DNA from 2 places in the Geothrix sp. PMB-07 genome. Region 1 is predicted to be linked to the other one. Evidence: riboswitches for the same ligand, from Rfam matches in the RefSeq annotation. Region 1 holds a riboswitch; the other holds the start of a gene.
The links. Region 1 has a riboswitch for cobalamin ahead of Q9293_RS14730 (ribonucleoside-diphosphate reductase subunit alpha). Riboswitches for the same ligand answer to the same signal wherever they lie in the genome.
Positions count from the first base shown of each region.

Region 1 (5,902 bases):
GCCCCGGCCTGACCCCCGAGGCCCGGAAGACCGACAAAGTCTGGACTGCTGGCCTCAACTTCAGCCTCAACGAGCATGTGGTCGTGAAGGCCGATGTGCGCCGCTACACCGAGGACACCGCCCAGAACCGCGTAAGCCTGGGCCTGGGCTGGTCGTTCTGATGCGGGTGGTTCTGGTTCCGGCGGTGGCAGGCGCGCTGGTGCCGGCCTCTTTGTTCGCCACGGACTACCTGAGCCATGATCAGGTCCGCGCCCTCCTGTTTCCCGGGGCGCGGGCCGAACCGAAGACCTTGGATGCCCGCGCACCATGGTTGGAGGCGCTCCAACAGAAAACCGGACCCTTTCGCGGCAGCCTGGAAGTGGCCTACGTGGGCAATGCCTGCCAGGGGTTTCTGGTGGTGGATGAGGTCATCGGAAAGTTCGAGCGCATCACCTTCGCCGTCGGCATGGACGCCAAGGGTGCCATTACTCAGGTCGAGATCCTCGCCTACCGTGAGAGTCACGGACATGAGGTGCGCATGCCAGCCTGGCGTCGCCAGTTCAAGGGGCGCGGGGCCAGCGCGACGCTGAAGGTGGGCCAGGACATCGCCAACATCAGCGGGGCGACCCTCTCCTGCACCCATGTCACGGAGGGCGTGAAGCGCGCCGTGCTGCTGGTGGATGGGGCCCGCCGATCAGGTCTGATTCCGTGACCTGGCTGCGGCGGGCCCGCCCGCATCTGGGCACCCTCGTGGAGGTGGGTGCGCCAGCCGGATGCGAGGGGGCGATCGAGGCGGCCTTTCAGGCGGTAGCTCAGATCGAGCGCCTCATGTCGAAGCATCTGGCGGCGAGCGATGTCGGGCGATTCAATGCCGCTCGTGCCGGATCACACCTCAGGATCCATCCCTGGACCTTCCGCGTGCTTGCCCTGGCTCGCGATCTGGCGGCCGCCAGCGAGGGACGCTTCGACATCACTCAGGGCACGGGCCGCTGGAGCTTGGTGGAGGATGGCCTGCTGAAGATGGACGCCGGGGCGCAGATCGACCTCGGTGGCATTGCCAAAGGTGAAGCCGTGGACCGCGGGCTGGAAGCCCTGCTTGAAGCTGGGGCGTCGGCCGGGTGGGTGAATGCCGGGGGTGATCTGCGCGTGCAGGGCCTGGAACTGCCAGTGGGGCTGCGGGATGAGCGGGAAGGCGGCCTGCGCCCCTGGGCTCTCATCAGTGAGGGTGCCCTGGCCACCAGTCGTTTTCCGGTCGACGATCCGGGCCGACTTTGCGGCCAGCCCGCCGCCCGTCATGTCACGGTGGCCGCGCCGCGCTGCGCACCGGCAGATGCTCTCACCAAGGTGATCGCCCTCACCGGAATGACGGCTGGTACCCTGCTGGATCAGTACGAGGCCCAGGCATGGATCCACGAGTGACCGCGAGCGCCAACCCACTGCCGTTCTGGCTGCGGGCCACTCTGCTCACGGCTCTGGGCGGGGCTTTGGCCACAGGGCTGACGTGGCTGGGCCAGCACTACCTGCGGGGGCCCGTGGGCGAACTGGGTCTCCCCAGCCCCTGGGAGGCCCGGCTGATGCGCCTGCACGGCCTGGCAGCCTGGGGCCTGCTGTTCAGCTTTGGCGCCCTTGCGGCCGCTCATATGGGCCGCGGGTGGGTGGTGGGAACCCGTCGCGCCAGTGGCCTCGGGTTGGTGGTCCTGGCGGCTCTCTGCGCCGCCCTTGGCTTCTGCATGGCCTATCTCCTTTCGCCGGAAGCCCGCCCTCCCGCGGGCTTGGTGCATTCGGGGCTTGGCATCGTCTTGGTGGGCTGGCTCGTCTGGCACCGGCGGAGAAGCCTGAGGCCCTGACCCATTCATCTGAGGCTGGACGATTGGATGGAAGGCGGAGTGGGCCACTGCATTTGGTGTTGACCGTTGCCGCCGCATGCCACATCTTGGGGTTCATCCATTGGTGAGTCCGGGGCGACCCGGGCTTGAAAAGGGAAGCCGGTGCGACTCCGGCACTGCCCCGCAGCGGTAAGTGGGAACAAGGGTTCAACAGCACTGGCTTCGCGAAAGCCGGGAAGCTGGACCCGAGGAACCTGGATCTCCAGAGCGCCCACAAGTCCGAAGACCTGCCATGGATCCGCCGCAAGGCGGTGCGTGTTGCTTCGAGGGAAAGCCACCCGCCATGGAATCCGAGCCTGTCCCCCCTTTCGAGGGTGCAAGCCCGTTCCATCCCATCCCACACCATGTCGGCTCCCACCTCTGGGGGCCTTCGGAGGAATCCATGGACAGGCTCCTGGAACGGGAGGCCCCGGCGGCCTCCAGAGACGCGTCTGCCCCCACGACGATGAAGGTCCGCAAGCGCAATGGGGACCTGGAGCCGGTGGATCTGAACAAGATCGTCCGCGCCATTGGCCGCAGCTGCCATGACCTGCCGCATGTGGATGCCATCCGTGTGGCCACTCGCACCATCAGCGGGCTGTTCGATGGCGCCACCACCAAGGAACTGGATGCCCTCAGCATCCAAACCGCCTCAAGCCTCACCACGGAAGAACCCCAGTATTCGCAACTGGCCGCCCGGCTGTTGGCCACCTGCATCGACAAGGAAGTGGAGAACCAGGGCATCCACAGCTTCAGCCAAAGCATCCGCGCGGGTTACGACCTTGGGCTTGTGGGCGATCGGCTGCTGGCTTTCACAGAGGCCCACCGCCGCAAGCTGGACGATGCCGTGGATCCAGAGCGGACCGATGCCTTCGAGTACTTCGGCCTTCGCACCCTCTACGACCGTTACCTGCTGAAGCACCCGGAAGCCCGCGCGGTGATCGAGACGCCGCAATACTTCTTTCTGCGCATCGCCTGCGCCCTGGCGGCCAGCATCCACGAGGCGCTCACGCTCTATGGCCTGCTTTCCCGACTGGAGTACCTGCCCAGCTCTCCGACCCTCTTCAACGCCGGGACGTGCCGCGAGCAGCTCAGCTCCTGCTTCCTGCTGGATTCTCCGGCGGACGACCTGGCCGCCATCTACGACCGCTACAAGGATGTGGCGCTCCTGTCCAAGTGGAGCGGCGGCATCGGCCTCGCGTTCCACCGGATCCGCTCCAGGGGCTCCCTCATCCAGGGCACCAATGGCCACAGCAACGGCATCGTGCCCTGGCTAAAAACGCTGGATGCCTCCGTCGCTGCCGTCAACCAGGGCGGCAAGCGCAAGGGGGCCGCCTGCATCTACCTGGAGCCTTGGCACGCCGACGTGGAGGCCTTCCTGGAACTGCGGGACAACACGGGCGACGAGGCCCAGCGCACCCACAACCTGAACCTGGCCCATTGGATTCCGGACCTCTTCATGCGCCGCGTGGAAGCCGACGGGGCGTGGTCCCTCTTCGATCCCAAGGTGGTGCCGCACCTGTGCGACCTCTGGGGCGAGGCCTTCGAGCAGGCCTACGAAGCCGCCGAAAAGGAAGGCCTGTTCCAGCGGCAGGTGAAGGCGCGGGATCTCTATGCCCGCATGATGCGCACCCTGGCCCAGACCGGAAATGGCTGGATGTGCTTCAAGGATGCGAGCAACCGGAACTGCAACCAGACCGCGGGCGGGGGCACCGTGCACCTGTCGAACCTGTGCACGGAAATCCTGGAGGTGACCGATGGCGCCGAGACCGCCGTCTGCAACCTCGGTTCCATCAACCTGGCCCGCCATGTCACGCCTGAAGGCTTCGACTTCGAGCGCCTGGCGGCCACCGTCGCCCAGGTGGTTCCAAGCCTGGACCGGGTGATCGACTTGAACCTCTACCCCATTCCCGGAACGGCGGCTTCAAACCACCGCTGGAGGCCCATCGGCCTGGGATTCATGGGGCTTCAGGATGTCTTCTTCACCCTGGGCCTGCCCTTCGACGCTCCAGAGGCCCAGGCCCTTTCGACCCGGATTGCCGAGACGATCCAGTTGGCGGCGCTGGAGGCGAGCTGCACGCTGGCGGAGCAGCACGGGGCGCACCCAGCCTTTGCGGAAACCCGCCTCTCGAAGGGGGCCTTCCACCATGAGGGCTTCGGGGCAACGGTGTCGGAGCCCGAGCGGTGGGAAGCCCTGAGGGCGAGGATCCTCCAGCATGGGGTGCGCAACAGCCTCATGATCGCCATCGCGCCGACGGCCACCATCGCTTCCATCGTGGGCTGCGGCGAATGCATCGAACCGCAGGTGAGCAACCTCTACAAGCGCGAGACCCTCAGCGGCGACTTCATCCAGGTGAACCGCCACCTCGTGAAGGCCCTCCAGGAGCGGGGGCTGTGGACCGAGGCCTTCCGGAACCGACTGAAGCAGAACGAAGGCAGCGTGCAGGGCATCGAGGGGATTCCGGCTGATCTGCAAACGCTCTACCGCACGGCGTGGGAGCTGCCCATGCGGGCCCTCATCGACCTGGCGGCAGCTCGAATGCCTTTCATCGATCAGAGCCAGAGCCTGAACCTGTTCGTCGAGAGCCCCAGCATCCCCAAGCTCAGCAGCATGTATTTCCATGCCTGGAAGCAAGGCCTGAAGACCACCTATTACCTGCGGAGCCGACCGGCCACGCGCATCGCGAAGACCACCGTGGCGGCCTTCACGGAGGCCGAAGGCATCGCCTGCTCGCTCGAAAACCCCGAAGCCTGCGAGGCCTGCCAATGAGCGCCACCCTGGTCACACCCGACGCCGTCGAGCCGGTTTCTGCTCAACATGCGCTTCCCCTCCCCACCCATGTGATCAAGCGGGATGGCCATAGTGAAGCCTTCGACCTCCGCCGGATCACTTCGGCCCTGGCCCGGGCCGGGGCCTCCTCGGGGGAGTTCGACAAGGAGGAGGCCGACCTCCTGACGGCCAGAGCCGCCAAGGTGATCCGGCATCGCCATGCCGATCAGTCCCCCGACATCGAACAGATCCAGGACACCCTGGAGCAGGTGCTGGTGGATGCGAACCACCTCCGCTCCTTCCGGGCCTTCGTGGCCTACCGGGATCAGCACCGGCGCCTTCGGGAAGACCGGAGAACCCTGCTGGATGTGGGTTCTACCATCGATGAATACGTGCATCGTTCCGATTGGCGAGTGAAGGCCAATGCCAACCAGGGCTACTCCCTCGGCGGCCTGGTGCTGAACGTCTCCGGCAAGGTGGTGGCCAACTACTGGCTGTCCCATGTGTACTCGCCCGAGATCGCGCGGGCCCACCGCGAGGCGGATGTCCACATCCATGACCTGGACATGCTGTCGGGCTACTGCGCGGGCTGGTCCCTGCGGCAGGTGCTGCACGAGGGTTTCAACGGCATCCCCGGCAAGCCGGAGGCGGATCCGCCGCGTCACTTCTCCAGCGCCCTGGGCCAGATGGTGAACTTCCTCGGCACCCTCCAGAACGAGTGGGCCGGGGCCCAGGCTTTCAGCTCCTTCGATACCTATCTGGCCCCCTACCTCCGGAAGGATGGCCTCAGCTACGACGAGGTGCGCCAGGGTCTCCAGGAGTTCATCTACAACCTGAACGTGCCCTCCCGCTGGGGCACCCAGACGCCCTTCACGAACCTCACCTTCGACTGGGTGTGTCCGGAGGACCTGCGGGAGCAGGTTCCCGTCATCGGCGGCGAGACGATGCCCTTCACCTATGAGGAACTCCAGCCAGAGATGGACCTCATCAACCGCGCCTACATCGAAGTGATGTGCGCCGGCGACCGCCGAGGCCGGGTGTTCACCTTCCCCATCCCCACCTACAACATCACGCCGGACTTCCCCTGGGAATCCGAGAACGCCGAGCGCCTCTTCGAGATGACGGCCAAGTACGGCCTCCCCTACTTCCAGAACTTCGTCAATTCCGACATGCGGCCCAATCATGTCCGTTCCATGTGCTGCCGCCTGCAGTTGGATTTGCGGGAACTGCTCAAGCGCGGCAATGGGCTGTTCGGATCCGCCGAGCAGACTGGGTCGCTCGGGGTGGT
Region 1 is NZ_CP132333.1:3,369,222-3,375,123, reverse strand. It holds gene Q9293_RS14750 (hypothetical protein) at 1-161, shown strand, start outside; gene Q9293_RS14745 (FMN-binding protein) at 161-691, shown strand; gene Q9293_RS14740 (FAD:protein FMN transferase) at 688-1,398, shown strand; gene Q9293_RS14735 (hypothetical protein) at 1,395-1,826, shown strand; cobalamin riboswitch at 1,911-2,115, shown strand; gene Q9293_RS14730 (ribonucleoside-diphosphate reductase subunit alpha) at 2,248-4,614, shown strand; gene Q9293_RS14725 (ribonucleoside triphosphate reductase) at 4,611-5,902, shown strand, end outside.

Region 2 (5,902 bases), 1.3 Mb from region 1:
CCCGCCACGGCCGTGGCCAGGGCCGTCAGCACCGTGGAGAGGATGATGAGCTGGCGGCGGAGGCGGCGCACGTCCACGCCGAGGCTTTGCGCGCTCTGTTCGCCCAGGCTCAGCAGATCCATGGCACGGCCCAGGGGCAGCAGCAGGGCGCAGGCCACCAGGATGCCTGGAACGCCCATCCATACGTGCTCCCAGCTGCGGCTCTCCAGCCCGCCCATGAGCCAGAAGAGGATCTGCGCGTTCACCTCGAAGTGCCCCGCAGTGGTGGTGAGCAGGAAGCTGGTGCCCGCGCCCAGCAGGGCGTTGAGCGCCACGCCGGACAGCAGCAGCCGCTCGGTGCCCGCGCCTCGCTGGGCCAGCAGCAGCACGGCGCCGGTGGCGGCGAAGGCGCCCGCCACCGAGGCCAGGGGCAGGGCCCACATGGCGACAGCGGTGAAACCGAGCAGGGGCCCCATGGCCAGCACGCCCACGGCGCCCAGGGCCCCGCCGCTGCTGACGCCCAGCAGGCCGGGGCTGGCCAGGGAATTGCGGAAGAAGGCCTGCATCACCACGCCGCTGGCGCCCAGCGCGGCACCCACTGCCATGCCCACCAGGGCCCGGGGCAACCGGAAGTCACGCACCACCGTGCGGGCCACCTCATCGCCATGCCCTGCGATCGCCGAGACCACCTGTCCGAAGCTCAGCCGCAGTTCACCGAAGGCCAGAGAGGCCAGGAAGGTGAGCACCAGCAGGGCCAGCAGCAGGGGGATGGCGAGGCGAGTCTTCACCGGAAGCGTTCCGGATGCAGGGCCCGCGCGAGCGTCTCATAGGCTTCAACACGGTGGTGCGAGACGCTCGACATGACGGAACCGGGGAGGGTCACCACACGGCCGGCCTTGAACGCCGGGAGGGCGCGGTAGTGGGGGATGCCCGCCAGCAGGGCCTTCGTGCCTTCGTCGCCGGAGCCCACCAGCGCCTCGATGTTCCAGACCAGCAGCTTCTCTGATGGCGTGGGTGCATGGCCCTTGAGTCCGGCCTCGGTGGCCACGTTCAGGGCCCCGGCGTGATCGCAGAGGTCCTGGAAGGTGGTGCCGGCCCCGGACGTGAAGGGGTAGATGCCGGCGCTGACCACGCGCACGGGCCTGACGCCCTTCAGCCGCGCGGCGAGGGCTTCGACGCGGCCCTTGGTTTGCGCAATGACAGCCTCGGCCCGGGCCTCCTGGCCCAGTTCTTTGCCGAGCAGGCGCAGGCTGGCGTAGACATCCTCCATGGTTTCGTAGCGGTCCATCACCACCAGCCGGACCCCGGCCCGCTTGAGCAGGGCCAGGGTCTCGGGGCGGGTGAAGCCCGCGGCCAGCACCAGGTCGGGGTGGTGGCGCAGCACGCTTTCCGCATCGCTGTCCTTGATGGCGGGATAGCGCTTGGCCTCCTCAGCCACGGGGCTGAAGCGGCCATCGCGGCTGATGTGGCTGAGGGCGGCAATCTGGCCGGGATCGGCCAGGGCCAGCAGCAGCTCGTCCGTGCCCACGGCCTGGCTGACCACGCGCTGGGGTTTGGCTGCCAGCAGGGGCAGGGCGACCACCAGCAGGCAGGGCAGGATGCGGGCCAAGCTGTGGGACAGGAACGAGCGAACCATCACCACCTCCAGGTTGCGGCCAGGGACCAGCGGGGGCCCGGGGCGGGGAAGCCGTAGACCAGGGCAGCGTCGCCGTTCTGATCGTAGCGTCCGCTGAGCCAATCCTGGACCGATTGCTTGGGCTGCAGCAGGTGCTCACCCCGCAGGGCCACCGTGAGGTTCTTCACGGGCTCGTGCGACAGGCCCAGGCTGAGGTTTCGGTAGGGCTTGGCGGCGATCACCTTGTAGCTGGTGTCGTTGAGGTCGTAGCGCGAGCCCACGCGGTCGAAGCGCAGGTCGGCGCGCCAGGTCCTGGTCTGGGCGAAGGCAGACAGGGCACCGGTGAAGAAGGGATGCCGCACGATGGCGGTGTTCTGCTGGCCGTAGCGCTGGCCGTCGCTGTTGTGGTCGAGGTCGCGGGTGTCCTGGCTGCGCAGGATCACATCCCAGCCGCAGGCCACCTCCGATCCGCCGCGCCAGCCCAGGGCCCCTTCGAGGCTCTGTGCCTGGATGGAACCCAGGTTCGAGTAATGGGATGTGAACAGGGGCGGGAAGGCGAAGCTGGTGTCGTAGACGTAGGCCAGCAGGTCGTTGATGCGGGTGCGCTGGGCTTCCAGCCGGTATTCCCAGTGGCCCGCCAGCAGGCCCGTGGCGCCTAACTGGAAGGTGCGGCTGCGCTCGGGCAGGATGGCGTAGGCCTTCTTGTCCTGGGCTTCGGCCTGGGCGTTGAGGGCGAACTCGGTGGTGTTGGGCATGCGGAACCCCTGGCCCGCGCTGGCGTAGAGGCGCAGCTCCGGCGTCACGGTCCAGTTGAGACCCGAGCGCCAGGTGCCGGCTTCGGCTTCGCCCGCGCGGCTGCGCTCGCCCGTGCTCAGGCGCGTGAGGTCACGGTGGCCTGCGTCGCGGCGCACGCCCGCCACCCAGTCGAGGCCCTCGAGAAGGGTCCAGCGGCTTTCCAGAGCGCCCGCCAGGTCCCGGCCTTCGCCCCGGTAGAGCACGGCGGCGTAGGTGGAGGGGTCGTAGTAGTTCTTCGCGTGGCTGGTGTCTTCGCGGCCTTCAAGGCGGCCCGACAGACGGAAGGCGGTGGAGGGGGTCCAGTGCAGGGTGAGCTGATCCTCCACCCGGCGGAAATCACGGTCCGTCTGCTGACGCAGCGGCCCGTTGGGATCGCTGGTGTTGCCGGAGAGGGCCTGCAGGGTGTTCTCCAGCACCAGGCCAGGGGCCAGCGGCCACTTCAGGCTGGCGCCCCAGTTTTCCTGGCGGGCCTTGGTCTCGCGGCCCGGCTGGTAGGCGCGGGTGGTGGCGAAGGTCGGAGGCGGGGCCACAGTGGTGAAAGGCACAGAAGCTGTCTGGCCGCTGTTGCGGTAGAAGCCCATGAGATCGGCGCTGCCCAGCTTGGTGCCCAGCCGCAGGAAACCGCCGGCCTGGCGGAAGGCGTCATTGGGGAAGCCGTTGTCCTGTTTCGTGGCTTCGCCGCCCGCGGCGAGCCAGCCCTGGGCTCCCGCCAGCTGCACCTGGGCCGTGGCGCTTCGCAGGTTGTCCGTGCCCGCCTTCAGGCCCGTCTGGCCGTGGAAACCGTCGCCGCCGCGACCTGCGCTGGTGAGCGCGATGACGCCGCCGATGGCATCGCTGCCGTAGAGCACGGAGGATGGGCCCAGCACCAGCTCCACGCGGCTGATGCCCACGAGGCTGAGGGTACCGAGATCGGCGCTCACGGCGGTGGGATCGTTGAGGCGCAGGCCATCCAGGAGCACCACCACATTGCGGCTGAGGGTGCCATTGAGGAAGGCCGAAGCAGTGGCGCCAGGGCCGCCGCTGGGCATGACCGCGCCGGGCTGCAGGACTTCCAGCAGCTCCGCCAGGGTGCGGCTGCCCAGACGGGCCAGTTCGTCGGCTTCGACGATGCGCACGGGGGCCGGGGTGCGGGTGACCTCCACCGGTTGCGCCTCGGCGCTGACGGTGACCGTGGCCTCGCCGGGCTTGCGGTCGGGTTCGGCGCTGGCCCCGGCGCTGACTCCGGCGCCGGCGGCATGGGAAAGGACAGACAGGGCTGCCAGGGAGAAGAGAACGCGGGAATGACCCATCATGCCTCCACGCATGACGTCGCGGCGGCGGGGCGGATCTCCCCGGAGGGGACATGGCCCAGCCCGTTCCCGCGACGGGGGGTGAGGTGGTGGACCGGTCTCCGGGCTCGCACGCGACAGGGGCCTTGCAGCTCCCCTCGAGCCTTCCCGGGACGATTCCCAGTGACTCGAGCTTGAGGTCTCACGCCGGACTGGCTTGGCCTGAAGTTGGCCTGGCGTGGTGCATACCGTTGCGGGGCAGCGCAGGAATCTCACCTGCTTCCCGAACATCCAACACGTGAATTGTCAGAACCTCAAGGGAAGCACAGCGGAACGGCCTTCGGCAAGTACAATGGCCCCATGCGAGCACCCATCGGCATCATTGGCGGCAGTGGTCTCTACCGGATGGAGGGCCTGGCCCTCGATCAGGCGGTGGATGTGGATACGCCTTTTGGCGAACCGTCCGGGCCCGTGCACCTCGGTACCTTGGATGGCGCACACGTGGCCTTCCTGGCGCGGCATGGTGAGGGGCACCGCTTCACGCCCAGCGAAGTGAACTACCGCGCCAACCTCTGGGCCCTGAAATCCCTGGGCGTCGAGCGTCTCATCTCGGTCTCCGCCGTGGGCAGCCTGCAGGCCCGCCACAAGCCCGGAGAGCTGCGGCTGGTCGGGCAGTTCATCGACAAGACCCGGCATCGCAAAGACACCTTTTTCGGCGAGGGGCTGGTGGCCCACGTGAGCTTTGCGGAACCCACCTGCGCCCACACGACGAAGACGCTGCTGGACACGGGTCGAGCACTGGCCCTGCCCATCGAGAGCGATGCGCTGTATGTGTGCATGGAAGGCCCCGCCTTTTCCACCCGGGCCGAAAGCCGTCTGCATCAGAGCTGGGGCGCCGACCTCATCGGCATGACCCAGGTGACCGAGGCGCGCCTGGCCCGCGAGGCGGAGCTTTGCTATGCCTGCATCGCCCTGGTGACCGACTACGATGCCTGGCGCGAAGAGGAGGAAGGCGTGGACGCGACGTCAGTGCTGGAAGTGATGCACGCCAACGTCGACAAGGCCCAGCGTCTGCTTCGCAAGGTGGTGCCGCAGCTCTCGGGCTCAGCGCGCTCCTGCGCCTGCGGGCAGGCCCTGAAGGCCGCCCTCTTCTCGGCGCCCGAGGCCGTTACCCCCGAAGCCCGCCAGCGGCTGGACCTGCTGGTGGCGAAGTATGGATTCGGCGTGGTGGGCTGATGGCCAAGCCCCAGGGGCCCGCACAGCCCAGCGCCAAGCTGCAGGCGCTGCTGAAGGACTTCCAGCAGATCGCCAGCATGTCGGGTTACCTCAACCATTCTTTTGATCCGCCGCAGCTGCGCCTCTTCTTCACGCTCTACGGCCGGGTGATGCTGGAATCCCCAGTGGAGGGCCTGGTCCTCACGCCGCAGCTGCAGGCCTGGTGCGAGGCCCTTTCCAACCGTCTGCGTGAGGGCAGTTCCGGCACCATCATGCAGCCCCAGGTGCAGGTGAGCGCCCCGCAGGTCATGCCCGATGGCCGTGACTACCTGGTGGCCACCCTCACCTTCAACACGAAGGTCACCGAAACCTCGTACCTCCGCATCCGCACAGCCATCCTGGCGGCCTACAAGGATGCGGTGCGGATGCGGGAGGTGGGATTTTCCGCACTGGCCGAAGGCGATGAACCCATCCCCAACGAGGAACCCCCAACTGAGTACCCGGGCGCTTCGGCGGAGTCGGAGCCGTAAGATCCTTCCGGGTTCGCAGCGCGGGATCCCTGAAGCCTAAATGGCCTGGTTCAGTGAAAGATGCTCGACGCCCCAGGTGCGCAGTGCCCGCAGAATGGGCTCCAGCGTGCGTCCGCGAGGCGTGAGGGAATACTCCACCTTGGGAGGAACCACCGGGTACACCTCGCGGTGGATGAGGCCATCTGCTTCGAGTTCCCGCAGCTGCAAGGTGAGCATCCGCTGAGTGACACCGTGGAGCCGACGCTGCACCTCGTTGAATCGCAGCGGGCCTTCCAGCAGGTGGAAGAGCACAAGGCCCTTCCATTTGCCTCCGATGAGATCGAGGGCGGCGCGCACCGGACAGATCGCTTCGCGGTCGGCAGGTGGCAGGTCCATGGCGACTCCAGTGGAAGCCCTCAGTATACAAATGGGAACCACCTATCAAAAATGTGCGTACTTGTTCAGTTGCCTGGGCCTTCGCAAGCTTCCAGAACCGCGCATCCGGGGCTTTCCGCCCCGTC
Region 2 is NZ_CP132333.1:447,669-453,570, forward strand. It holds gene Q9293_RS01950 (iron ABC transporter permease) at 1-767, opposite strand, end outside; gene Q9293_RS01955 (ABC transporter substrate-binding protein) at 764-1,615, opposite strand; gene Q9293_RS01960 (TonB-dependent receptor) at 1,615-3,681, opposite strand; cobalamin riboswitch at 3,753-3,980, opposite strand; gene mtnP (S-methyl-5'-thioadenosine phosphorylase) at 4,018-4,893, shown strand; gene Q9293_RS01970 (hypothetical protein) at 4,893-5,402, shown strand; gene Q9293_RS01975 (helix-turn-helix domain-containing protein) at 5,439-5,777, opposite strand.
Region 2: it holds a riboswitch for cobalamin, as region 1 does, so the genes downstream of both, Q9293_RS01960 (TonB-dependent receptor) here and Q9293_RS14730 (ribonucleoside-diphosphate reductase subunit alpha) in region 1, are expected to answer to the same signal.